Regions from separate parts of the Streptomyces sp. NPDC047982 genome, predicted to be linked through region 1. Evidence: predicted binding sites of a transcription regulator. Region 1 holds the regulator's gene; the other holds the start of a gene.
What was found. The regulator HspR, encoded in region 1, represses chaperone genes until heat shock. The targets are predictions, from matches to a motif close to TTGAGNNNNNNNNNCTCAA.

Region 1 (6,003 bases):
GCAGATGCCCGGGGGTCAGATCGGGGTGACCGTCCTTCACGGCCCTGCTGGTGGCCGCGTTGAGGGCGTCCCGGCTCTTGTTGGTCAGCTCGGCGTCCACGTGCGTCATCTCCTCCTTGCGGTGGCTGCTCTCTCCACACACTGACTTAGTCAACGTCTACTAAGTTGAGTCTATTCCACTCAACCCGATTTTCGGACACCCACCGCCGTGCCGGGGCCCTCCCCGCCGGGCCGGGACGGATCACCACCGGGCCACGCCCCGTCCCTCGCTGCGCGCGCCTCGCCGTACGGTGGCGGGTCCCCTCCCTACGCGCCTCGCCGTACGGTGGCGCGCCGACCGATCGGCCAGGGCCGGGCCCGGCGCGCCGTTCCGAGTGAACCGGCCGGACGGGACCACCGCCGCCGCCGGCCAGGAAGGCCCTGCCTACGCTGTGCACATGGCAGTCGACGTGACGAACCCGAGCTCCGAGTACCTCGCGTTCTGGCGCGAGCACCACCTGTGCACCCTGACCACCCCCCGCCCCGACGGCACGCCGCACGTGGTGCCGGTGGGCGTGACGTACGACCCCGCGGCCGGGCTCGCCCGCGTCATCAGCGACAAGAGCACCCGGAAGGTGGCCAACGTCCTGGCGGCGGGCCCGGCCGGCGCCCGGGTGGCGGTCTGCCAGGTCGATCGGCGCCGCTGGGCGACGCTGGAGGGGCGCGCGCGGGTGCGTACCGATCAGGAGGCGGTCGCCGAAGCCGTGCGCCGCTACGCGGAACGCTACGGGCGCACGCCGGCGCCCAACCCGAACCGCGTCGTCATCGAGATCACCCTGGACCGGGCGCTCGGCAAGGCATGAGACCCGGCGGGGATCGAATCCCTGCGGGGCATGAGACCCGTGCTCGGCTCGGCACGGCACGGCACGGCTCGGCACGGCACGGCACGGCACGGCACGGCACGGCACGGCACGGCACGGCACGGCACGGCACGGCACGGCACGGCAAAAGCACAACGGCGCCATCGTGTTCAGGTCACGATGGCGCCGTTGTGTGGGGGAGTGACTGAGCGACGTGTAACGACGGGGGATCGCTCAGGCACTGCGGGGGGTGGCCGAAATGGTCTCTGGTTGGAACAGTTGGTGGTCCCGCCGGTCGAGATTGACGAAGATCATGTCGTACCGGATCGCGCAGCGGACGGGCTGCGGTGCTCCGCGCGGCTTGCGCAGGCAACGGTACGCACGCACTTCGTCGTCTTCTTCGCGCGCGACAACGATGGGGTCGCCGAACAGAGTGACCATCAGCGAGTCGCCACGGCGGGGGAGGGCTGTGACGAGATCGATGAAATGCCAGCCTGATCGGTAGGCCGTGGCCATTTCCCGCCGGAAGGTCCGGTCGTCCGGCGGAATGGTCATGCGCCCGGGTGGTCCGGCGTGGACCAGGCGATGTCACCGGGCGCGGACGCCGCCTGGACACCCCATGCGATGTCGCCCTGGGCGGTGGCCGGGGCGACCCAAGCGATGTCACCAGGGGCCGCGGCCTGAATGGACCAGGCGATGTCACCCGACGCCTGGGTGGACCACGCAATGTCACCCGGCGAGGATGCCGCCTCGCTGTTCCATGCGATGTCGCTGCCGCTCACCGCCCCGAGTCCCAGGGCCGCGGCGAACGAGACGGCAAGCGCCGAGCGAAGCATTCGCTTATACATAGTCGGCTTCGTCCTCACTTGTGGATTCTTCTCCCCCGCACCTAAGACGATGTCCCACCTGGGCACACGAACACCACCGGGTCGATGCATCATGTTCCTGCATGTTCATGAACCTGGGGGGTGGAGAATATGGTCACAAGCGACACAAAGCCGACACATCCTCATGGGATCACCGAACTCTGCGAGCCAGGGGTGCGGCTTTACGCGAGTGCTTTGCGGTCGGGACGTATCGCGAGGAGCGAAGTGGAACCGGCCCCCTGCCTCATGGACTTCGCCCTGCTGCACCCCGACCCCGACGACGCCGACTGGTTGCGCCCCGTACCGCCGTCCGCCGTACTGGCGAAACACCTGCACCCCATCGAACGCGAAATCCAGGAGCGCCGACAGCATTCGGTCCTGCTCACCGAGTCCTTCGAGCCGTTCATGGACATCAGCGCCCAGGATCCGCCGACCACTCACGCCATCACCGTGCTGGAGGGGGTCAACCGGATCAACGCGGCGCTGGACCTCGCCACAGCGGAGTGCCGTTCGGAAGTCCTCACCGTCCAGCCGGGTGGCGGACGCAGCGAGGATCGCCTCAGCGAAGCCCTGGAACGCGGTCTTTCCGTGGTGGATCGCGGTGTCAGCATCCGCACCCTCTACCAGCACACCGTACGGCACAGCCCCGGCACCCTGGCCTACGCCGAGCGCATGGCCGACGACAACGTGGAGATCCGTACCCTCGAAGAACTCATCGAACGGCTCATCGTCTTCGACCGCACCGTGGCGTTCATCCCCGCCCAGGACGACCGCCAAGTCGCCCTGGAACTGCGCCATCCCGGGCTCGTCGAGTATCTGGTCAAGGTGTTCGAGCAGCTCTGGACCCGCGCGGCGCCGCTCCTCGAAGAGGTCAAGTACGACCCGACTCCCGAGGGAATCAGCGGCGTTCAGCGGTCCATCGCCCAACTCCTCGTGGAGGGTCATGTCGACGACTCCATCGCCCGCCGGCTCGGCATGAACGTCCGCACCTGCCGCGCACACGTCGCCAAGCTGTCCGCCGTCCTCGGCAGCAACAGCCGCGCCCAGCTCGGCTATCTGATCGCACGCTCGGGGATTCTGGAACAGGCGCCGGACTGACGGGGTCGCAATCGCGAAACACCGGAGCACCGCCCGGCGCAGCCCCCGGGCCACGCACAACCCGTTCCCGCCCCCGCTCGTCCAACTCCTCGCGCGCACGACCGCGTACGTGACCTACGCATATGCGCGTACACGTGCGTAGACGCGTGACGCGTCACGCTACGCGTACCGCACCGTGCTGCACCGCACCACACCACAAGGAGAGTGAGCTCGCGCTCGGCTCAGCGGCGCCCGCCGGTGCCGACGAACCGGAGACGGACCAGCTCTGGATCGCGGCGCCGTACGACCTCGTTCTGCCGGCCGCGGACGCCGACGGAACGGTGACCGGCAAGACCGTCGATGTGCGGCTCGGGCACGACAACACGCACAACTCCGTGACCGGTGGGCGCCTCACGGTCGACGCCTCCCAACTCGCGGGAGTGGCCGAGATCAGCCGGCCCTCGACCTGCTCACCGGCCACCGACACCCTCACCGCAACCTGCGGCTTCGGGTCCCTGGACGGCTCCCCGTACGTCTCCGTCGCCCGGATAGGCGTGCGCGCCGCGGCCGGTGCGCCCGCCGACGCCAGCCTCGTCGAGGGCGGCGCGAAGGGCTCGGGCGCCACGTTCAAACGACGACCCCGAACTGCGGATCTCGGCCTTCGACCCGCAGCTTTCCAACAACACGGCCGGGTTCACGATCACCGGCAACTGACCGACCGCGGGCACCACGACCGGCTCACGCCGTACGCGGCGTGCCTCCCCACTCCGCCAGCAGCTTCTGCCGCTCCGCCCGCCCGGGCGTTCCGCCCTGCCACGAACGGCCCCAGGCGAGCAGGGCGGCGGGGGTGGCGCGCCCGTCCACGTACGCGTCGAGCAGGTTCTGCGACAACCGGAACTCGGCGGAACCGTAGGAGGTGGTGGGCGCGTACGCGGTCAATTCCACTTCCTCGTCGACGGCTTCGAGGCGTACGAACATGGCCGGGCCGTCGTCGAACCCCCCGAAGGCGACGGTGCTCACGGAGTCCAGCAGGATCCCGGCCACCCGTCCCGGCGAGGACCGTACGGGGGCTCCGACCACCGTCGCTCGCCGGATGTCGCGCCACGCCCAGGTGCCGCGCTGGTCCTCCCCGAGCCCTGTCAGGCCCTCCTCGGTGAGCAGCACGCCGGGACCGGGCTCGTTCGGCGGGGCGCCGATGTGGGCCGACGTTCCGGTGATCCAGAAAAGACCGACCATGGACATGTGCGGTGACTCCCAACTGTGCCGCCGGGCGACCAGCCCGGCCGTGACGTGCGGTGCGGTGCGGTGCGGTGCGGTGCGGCGAGAACGCGCGGGACGGTGACGACCCCGCCCCGCTCCCCGTTCCCCGCTCTCACGAGGCAGGACGCGGTCGAACAGGGGTGGGTTTCGTCCGCGTCCACAACCAGGTCCACGGCGCCGCTCACGCGGGCAGGTGCACCCGGTGAGGCTCCAGCGGCACGCCGCGGAGGAACGGGTCGTGCCGCAGACCACTGGAGCCCACCACAAAGCGCCGGACGCACAGCAGCGTCCACGTACGCCCACGTGGGCTAGGGGCCAACGCTGCGAGCGTGCCCGTCGCCTCAGTCCTTGGGCCGCTTGGGCCGCCAGACCACCAACGCACTGGCCTGCTGCACATCCTGATACGGAACCAGGTCGCGCCGGTACGAGGCGTGCACCTGGGCCTCGCGCTGCCGCATCGCCGCCGCCGCGCCGTCGACCGCCGCCGTGAGCTCGGCGACGCGCTGCTGGAGAGCGGCGACCTGGTTCTCCAGCTCGATGATGCGCTTGATGCCGGCGAGGTTGATGCCCTCGTCCTGCGACAGCTGCTGAACCGTGCGCAGCAGCTCGATGTCGCGGGCCGAGTAGCGCCTGCCGCGCCCGGCCGTGCGGTCGGGCGAGACCAGCCCCAGGCGGTCGTACTGGCGAAGTGTCTGCGGATGGAGGCCCGAGAGCTGGGCCGCGATCGAGATCACGTACACCGGTGTCTCATCGGTCAGTTCGTACGGATTACGTCGTCGGCCGTCCACCTCAAGCTCCCTTCGCCGCCTGGAACAGCTCCGCCCGCGGATCGCTGCCCGCGGTCGCCTTCCGGTATGCCTCCAACGCTTCCCTGGCCTCGGCGTTGAGGTCCTCGGGCACCTTCACCTCGACGGTGACCAGCAGGTCGCCCCGGGTGCCGTCCTTGCGGACCGCGCCCTTGCCGCGGGCGCGCATCGTGCGCCCGTTGGGGGTGCCGGCCGGCAGTTTCAGGGTGACCGGCGGGCCGCCGAGCGTGGGCACCTTCACGTCGCCGCCGAGCGCCGCCTCCGTGAAGTCGACGGGCACGGTGACCGTGAGGTTGTCGCCCTTGCGACCGAAGACGGGGTGCGCGTCGGCATGGACCACGACGTACAGGTCGCCGGCCGGTCCGCCGCGCTCGCCGGGACCGCCCTTGCCGCGCAACCGGATCCGCTGGCCGTCCGAGACGCCCGCCGGGATCCTGACCTGCATGGTCCGGGCCGACTTCGCCCGGCCGCTGCCCTTGCAGACGTCACAGGGGTCCTGGGCGATGAGGCCCCGGCCCTTGCAGTCGACGCAGGGATCGGTGAGCGAGAAACCGCCGCCGGTGCCGCGCGACACCTGGCCGGTGCCGAGACAGGTCGGACAGACCCTGGGGGTGCCGTTCTTGTCACCGGTGCCGGAGCACGCCTTGCAGGGCGCCTGGCTGGACATCCGCAACGGGACCGTGGCCCCCTCGACCGCCTCGGTGAAGCTGAGCGTCACCTCGGACTCGATGTCCTGGCCGCGGCGCGGCTGCGTCCGCGTACCCGCACCGCCCCGGTTGAACAGACCGCCGAAGACGTCGCCCAGACCGCCGCCGAATCCGCCCGCGCCGCCGCCCGGACCCTGGCCCTGGGCCCCTCCGAAGAGGTCGCTCAGGTCGAAGTTGAAGTTGCCCCCGGCGCCTCCCGGCCCGGCCCGGAACCCGCCGTTGCCGAAGAGGGCGCGCGCCTCGTCGTACTCCTTGCGCTTCTTGGCGTCACCGAGGATGTCGTTCGCCTCGGAGATCTCCTTGAAGCGTTCCTCCGCCCTGTCGTCGCCCTTGTTGGCGTCCGGGTGGAACTCGCGGGCGAGCTTCCGGTACGCCTTCTTGATCTCGGCGTCGGTGGCGTCCTTGGGGACGCCGAGGACCTTGTAGTAGTCCTTCTCGACGAAGTCCT
Region 2 (6,003 bases), on a different contig from region 1:
CCGGCGTGGTAGGTGCTGCCGTCGCCGTACGGGGCCTCGCCGACGCTGAACGCCTGGGTGTGGCCCGGCGAGTTGGCGTACGGGTCGCGCTGCGGCGGGCCTCCCTGGGGGTGGGGCTGCTGGTACGGGTCGCCGAAGTACTCCGGTTCGCCGTGACCACCGGCGTGGTGGCCGGCGTGGTGGCCGGCCCGCGGGCCGCCGTTGTTGTAGCCGCCCTGGTAGCCGTTGCCGTCGTTGGGGTAGCCGCCGTGGTTGTACGGGGGAGGGGCGCCGTTGCCACCCGCCGGCGGCCAAGGCTGCTGCCCGTACGGCGGTGGTGCCTGTGTGCCGTACGGCTGCTGCTGCGGTTGCTGCTGCGCCTGTTGCGGGGTGCGGTTGTCCCGGCCGCGTCCGATCCTGAATCCAGCCACGCGTCGAACGTACCTGGTCCGCGCGGGTGTGGTGAGAGGGCCGGGGAAACCTGACCGCCATTGCGGCCGAGCTGTGACATCCCCTAGGGGACTCTGGGGGAGCTCCGGGGCTCTGGGGGAGCCCCTGCGGCCATCTGGGGGCTCTCGGGGGGCGTGGAAACGTCTGAGAGGCCGGCGCGGCTCACGCCGCACTCCCGGTACCCCGGTACTCCCGGCCGCAGCCCGTGCGCCGGCGAAGCGTGCGCGAGCCGGCCGTGCGGGAGTGGACTGGTGCGGAAGCGGCTGGTACGGAGGCGGAGCTGCGTGGAGAGCTGGATGGCCTCGTACGAAACGCGGAAGCGGCCGGGCCCGCCCCGAGGCAGGTCCGGCCGCTTCCGTCGCACGGCGGTCCGGGCGGTCTACTTCACCGGCTCCGGCTCCGGTTCGTCCGCCGATTCGGCTTGGCCCGCCGGGTCGGTCGGGGTCTTCACGGAGTCCAGCAACAGCTGGGAGACGTCGACCACCTGGACCGACTCCTTCGCCTTGCCGTCGTTCTTCTTGCCGTTGACCGAGTCGGTCAGCATGACGAGGCAGAACGGGCAAGCGGTGGAGACGATGTCCGGGTCGAGGGACAGGGCCTCGTCGACGCGCTCGTCGTTGATGCGCTTGCCGATCCGCTCCTCCATCCACATCCGGGCGCCGCCCGCGCCGCAGCAGAAGCCGCGTTCCTTGTGGCGGTGCATCTCCTGCTGGCGCAGGCCGGGGACCTTGTCCATGATCTCGCGCGGCGGCGTGTAGATCTTGTTGTGACGGCCCAGGTAGCACGGGTCGTGGTAGGTGATCAGGCCCTCGACCGGGGTCACCGGGATCAGCCGGCCCTCGTCGATGAGGTGCTGGAGCAGCTGGGTGTGGTGGATGACCTCGTACTCTCCGCCGAGTTGCGGGTACTCGTTGGCGATGGTGTTGAAGCAGTGCGGGCAGGTCGCGACGATCTTCTTCGAGGACTTGGCCTTCTTCGTCGGGTCGTCCACGCCCCCGTCCTCGTCGAGGGACTCGCCGAACGCCATGTTCAGCATCGCCACGTTCTCCTGGCCGAGCTGCTGGAACAGCGGCTCGTTGCCGAGGCGGCGGGCCGAGTCACCGGTGCACTTCTCGTCGCCGCCCATGATCGCGAACTTGACGCCCGCGATGTGGAGGAGTTCCGCGAACGCCTTCGTGGTCTTCTTGGCCCGGTCCTCCAGGGCGCCCGCGCAGCCGACCCAGTAGAGGTAGTCGACCTCGGTCAGGTCCTCGACGTCCTTGCCGACGATCGGGACCTCGAAGTCGACCTCCTTGGTCCACTCGACGCGCTGCTTCTTGGCGAGCCCCCAGGGGTTGCCCTTCTTCTCCAGGTTCTTGAGCATCGTGCCCGCCTCGGACGGGAACGCGGACTCGATCATCACCTGGTAGCGGCGCATGTCGACGATGTGGTCGATGTGCTCGATGTCGACCGGGCACTGCTCCACGCACGCACCGCAGGTGGTGCAGGACCACAGCACGTCCGGGTCGATGACGCCGTTCTCCTCGACCGTGCCGATCAGTGGCCGCTCGGCCTCCGCCAGCGCCATGGCCGGGACGTCCTCCAGCTGCTCCGCGGACGCCTTCTCCTCGCCCTCCATCGTCTTGCCGCCGCCGGCCAGCAGGTACGGGGCCTTGGCGTGCGCGTGGTCGCGCAGGGACATGATCAGGAGCTTGGGGGAGAGGGGCTTGCCCGTGTTCCAGGCCGGGCACTGCGACTGGCAGCGACCGCACTCGGTGCAGGTGGAGAAGTCGAGGATGCCCTTCCAGGAGAACTGCTCGACCTGGGAGACACCGAAGACGTCCTCCTCGCCCGGGTCCTCGAAGTCGATCTCCTTGCCGCCGGACGTCATCGGCTGCAGCGCGCCGAGGGCGGGCTCGCCGTCCGCGTTCCGCTTGAACCAGATGTTCGGGAAGCCGAGGAAGCGGTGCCAGGCGACACCCATGTTGGTGTTGAGCGAGACCGTGATCATCCAGATCAGCGAGGTGCTGATCTTGATCGCCGCGACGAGGTAGATGAGGTTCTGCAGCGTGCCGAGCGTGAGGCCCTGGAACGCGAGGACCAGGGGGTACGAGATGAAGTAACTGGCCTCGTAGCCGTCGACGTGGTGGATCGCGCCTTCGAGACCGCGCAGGGTCAGGATCGCCAGGCCGATGATGAGGATGACGTACTCGACGAAGTACGCCTGCCACGCCTTGGAGCCCGCGAAGCGGGACTTGCGGCCGGCCCGCGAGGGCAGGTTCAGCAGCCGGATGGCCATCAGCACGAGGATGCCGACCGTCGTCATCAGGCCGATGAACTCGGTGTACATCTCGAACGGCGCCCAGTCACCGATGATCGGCAGCACCCAGTCGGCCTTGAAGAGCTGGCCGTACGCCTGGAGCAGGGTAGGCGGCAGCGTCAGGAAGCCGACGGCGACGAACCAGTGCGCGAAGCCGACGATCCCCCACCGGTTCATCCGGGTATGGCCGAGGAACTCCTTGGCCAGGGTGAGCGTGCGCTGTTTCGGATGGTCGGTACGGCTGCCTGCCGGGACCGGCTGTCCGAGCGTGACGAACCGGTAGATCTGCGCGACGGCTCGGGCGATGAGCGCAACGCCGACCACAGTCAGCACCAGCGACACGATGATCGCGGCGAGTTGCATGTGAGGGCTCCTCGGGCCTGCGAGGGTGGGATCCAGCGTCTACGAGGGAATACTGGCATCTACTAAGCAGTAACTTAATCAGTCCGTGCTGACATTACCCACTTATTCCGCGGCGCTGTAGCCGGACCGGCGGTGATCTGTGTCGCTCGGGTGCGTCTTTGCGGGACGGGCGGACCAGGGGAGGCCCCGGAGCGGCGGAATCCGTACGGCTCGCACCAGGATGGCCAGGTCGAGGCGCACTCCTCGGTGCTCGGCGTAGTGCTGGTCGAGCAGAGCGGGTTCGTCCCACGGCATTCCGGACCGGCAGCGGATCTGTGCCAGGCCGGTGAGGCCCGGTTTCAGTTCCTGTCGCCAGTGTCGCGCGCCGACGGCGACGACGGGGCCGGTGGTTCCCGCGGGGCCTGCGAATCCCGTGGAGTTCGTAGGGTCCGCGGAGTCTCTGGGGCTTGTGGTGTTCGGCGGGCGGGACCGGGGGTCGTCCGGTGACAGGGGCTCCGGGCCGACGAGGGAGAGGTCTCCGCGTACGACGTGCGGCAGGCGGGAGAGCACGTCCAGCCGCAGCCGACGGGTGCGCAGCGTGCGCAGGATGAACACCCTGCCCCCCTGCCCGACCCGGGGCGAGCGCTCGATGATGCCGCCCGGCGGCCTTCGTACCGCGAGGGCGAGGGTGCCCGCGGCGAGGACCGGGGCGGCCAGGGCCAGCAGGACCGATCCGAGGGTCAGGTCCAGGATGCGCTCGGCCGACGGGCGACGCCCCGGGCGCCACTCCGGGAGGTGTCTAGGGCGCCGACGCGAGAAGTGCTGCAGGAGTCCGGCGAGGGCTGCCGTCGACAGCCGGTCGGCGGACCGGCGACGGGGTCGTCCGGGGCGTCGGGGGGCTCGCTGCCGCCCCGGCCTCTGCTCCTGCTCCCATCCCTCTCCCCGCCCCTGCTCCCATCCCTCTCCCCGCCCCTGCTCCCATCCCTCTCCCCGCCCCTGCTCCCACCCTTGTGCCTGCCCCTGTTCTCGCCCGTCTCCCTGTTGCTTCCGCCCCCATGCCTGTCCTTGTGTCTGCCTCTGCCTTTGCTGCCTCTGTCTCTGCATCGGTTCGCACCTGCCTGGTGGGGTCGGCCGGGCCGGAGTGTCTGGTTTGTATGACTCGCGGCGGTTTATGGCAGAACGATCCCATGGCGTGATGATGGGGGGAGGTTGTGCGGCCCGCGGGGTGGGCGGGTGTTGTCCCGGGATGGCTGCCGCGTGCGGTGGATGCACGATAGTTGAGTCGGCCCGACTCAACTCTGTTGACACTGGAATGCGTGTCGTGCATCCTTGAGTCAGTTCCACTCAAGTAGTCATCCTGGAGGAATCGAAATGGCACGTGCGGTCGGCATCGACCTGGGCACGACTAACTCCGTCGTCAGCGTTCTCGAAGGCGGCGAGCCCACCGTCATCACCAACGCAGAGGGCGCCAGGACCACGCCGTCCGTCGTCGCCTTCGCGAAGAACGGCGAGGTGCTGGTCGGTGAGGTCGCCAAGCGCCAGGCGGTGACCAACGTCGACAGGACCATCCGCTCGGTCAAGCGCCACATGGGCACCGACTGGAAGATCGACCTGGACGGCAAGAGCTTCAACCCGCAGCAGATGAGCGCCTTCATCCTGCAGAAGCTGAAGCGTGACGCCGAGGCGTACCTGGGCGAGAAGGTGACCGACGCGGTCATCACCGTTCCCGCGTACTTCAACGACTCCGAGCGCCAGGCCACGAAGGAGGCCGGCGAGATCGCGGGCCTGAACGTCCTGCGCATCGTCAACGAGCCGACGGCCGCAGCGCTGGCGTACGGGCTCGACAAGGACGACCAGACGATCCTCGTCTTCGACCTCGGTGGCGGCACCTTCGACGTCTCGCTGCTGGAGATCGGCGACGGCGTCGTCGAGGTGAAGGCCACCAACGGTGACAACCACCTCGGTGGTGACGACTGGGACCAGCGCGTCGTCGACTACCTGGTGAAGCAGTTCGCCAACGGGCACGGCGTGGACCTGTCCAAGGACAAGATGGCGCTCCAGCGTCTGCGCGAGGCCGCGGAGAAGGCGAAGATCGAGCTCTCCTCCTCGACCGAGACCACGATCAACCTTCCCTACATCACGGCGTCCGCCGAGGGCCCGCTGCACCTGGACGAGAAGCTCACGCGCTCGCAGTTCCAGCAGCTGACCGCCGACCTCCTGGAGCGCTGCAAGACGCCGTTCAACAACGTCGTCAAGGACGCGGGTATCCAGCTGTCCGAGATCGACCACGTCGTCCTCGTCGGTGGCTCGACCCGCATGCCGGCCGTCGCCGAGCTCGTCAAGGAGCTGACCGGTGGCCGCGAGGCCAACAAGGGTGTGAACCCGGACGAGGTCGTCGCCATCGGCGCCTCGCTCCAGGCCGGTGTCCTCAAGGGCGAGGTCAAGGACGTCCTGCTGCTCGACGTCACCCCGCTGTCCCTCGGCATCGAGACCAAGGGCGGCATCATGACCAAGCTCATCGAGCGCAACACCACGATCCCGACCAAGCGTTCCGAGATCTTCACGACGGCGGAGGACAACCAGCCGTCCGTGCAGATCCAGGTCTACCAGGGCGAGCGCGAGATCGCGGCGTACAACAAGAAGCTCGGCATGTTCGAGCTGACGGGCCTGCCGCCGGCCCCGCGCGGCGTGCCGCAGATCGAGGTCTCCTTCGACATCGACGCCAACGGCATCATGCACGTCACCGCCAAGGACCTCGGCACCGGCAAGGAACAGAAGATGACCGTCACCGGCGGCTCCTCGCTGCCGAAGGACGAGGTCAACCGGATGCGTGAGGAGGCCGAGCAGTACGCGGAGGAGGACCACCGCCGGCGTGAGGCCGCCGAGACCCGCAACCAGGGCGAGCAGCTCGTCTACCAGACGGAGAAGTTCCT

Region 2: a site for HspR is predicted at 4,348-4,366, ahead of dnaK (molecular chaperone DnaK). Genes of this name have one in related genera too.

The regions. Positions count from the first base shown of each region.
Region 1 is NZ_JBIDBS010000008.1:115-6,117, reverse strand. Features, by position in the region: gene clpB (ATP-dependent chaperone ClpB) at 1-100, opposite strand, end outside; gene ACGF2V_RS12110 (TIGR03618 family F420-dependent PPOX class oxidoreductase) at 438-842, shown strand; gene ACGF2V_RS12105 ((2Fe-2S)-binding protein) at 1,074-1,394, opposite strand; gene ACGF2V_RS12100 (hypothetical protein) at 1,391-1,675, opposite strand; gene ACGF2V_RS12095 (helix-turn-helix transcriptional regulator) at 1,817-2,803, shown strand; gene ACGF2V_RS12090 (hypothetical protein) at 3,025-3,159, opposite strand; gene ACGF2V_RS12085 (hypothetical protein) at 3,521-4,024, opposite strand; gene ACGF2V_RS12080 (heat shock protein transcriptional repressor HspR) at 4,384-4,830, opposite strand; gene dnaJ (molecular chaperone DnaJ) at 4,832-6,003, opposite strand, start outside.
Region 2 is NZ_JBIDBS010000001.1:447,580-453,582, forward strand. Features, by position in the region: gene ACGF2V_RS01980 (Yip1 family protein) at 1-410, opposite strand, end outside; gene ACGF2V_RS01985 ((Fe-S)-binding protein) at 809-3,091, opposite strand; gene ACGF2V_RS01990 (sugar transferase) at 3,194-3,925, opposite strand; gene dnaK (molecular chaperone DnaK) at 4,442-6,003, shown strand, end outside.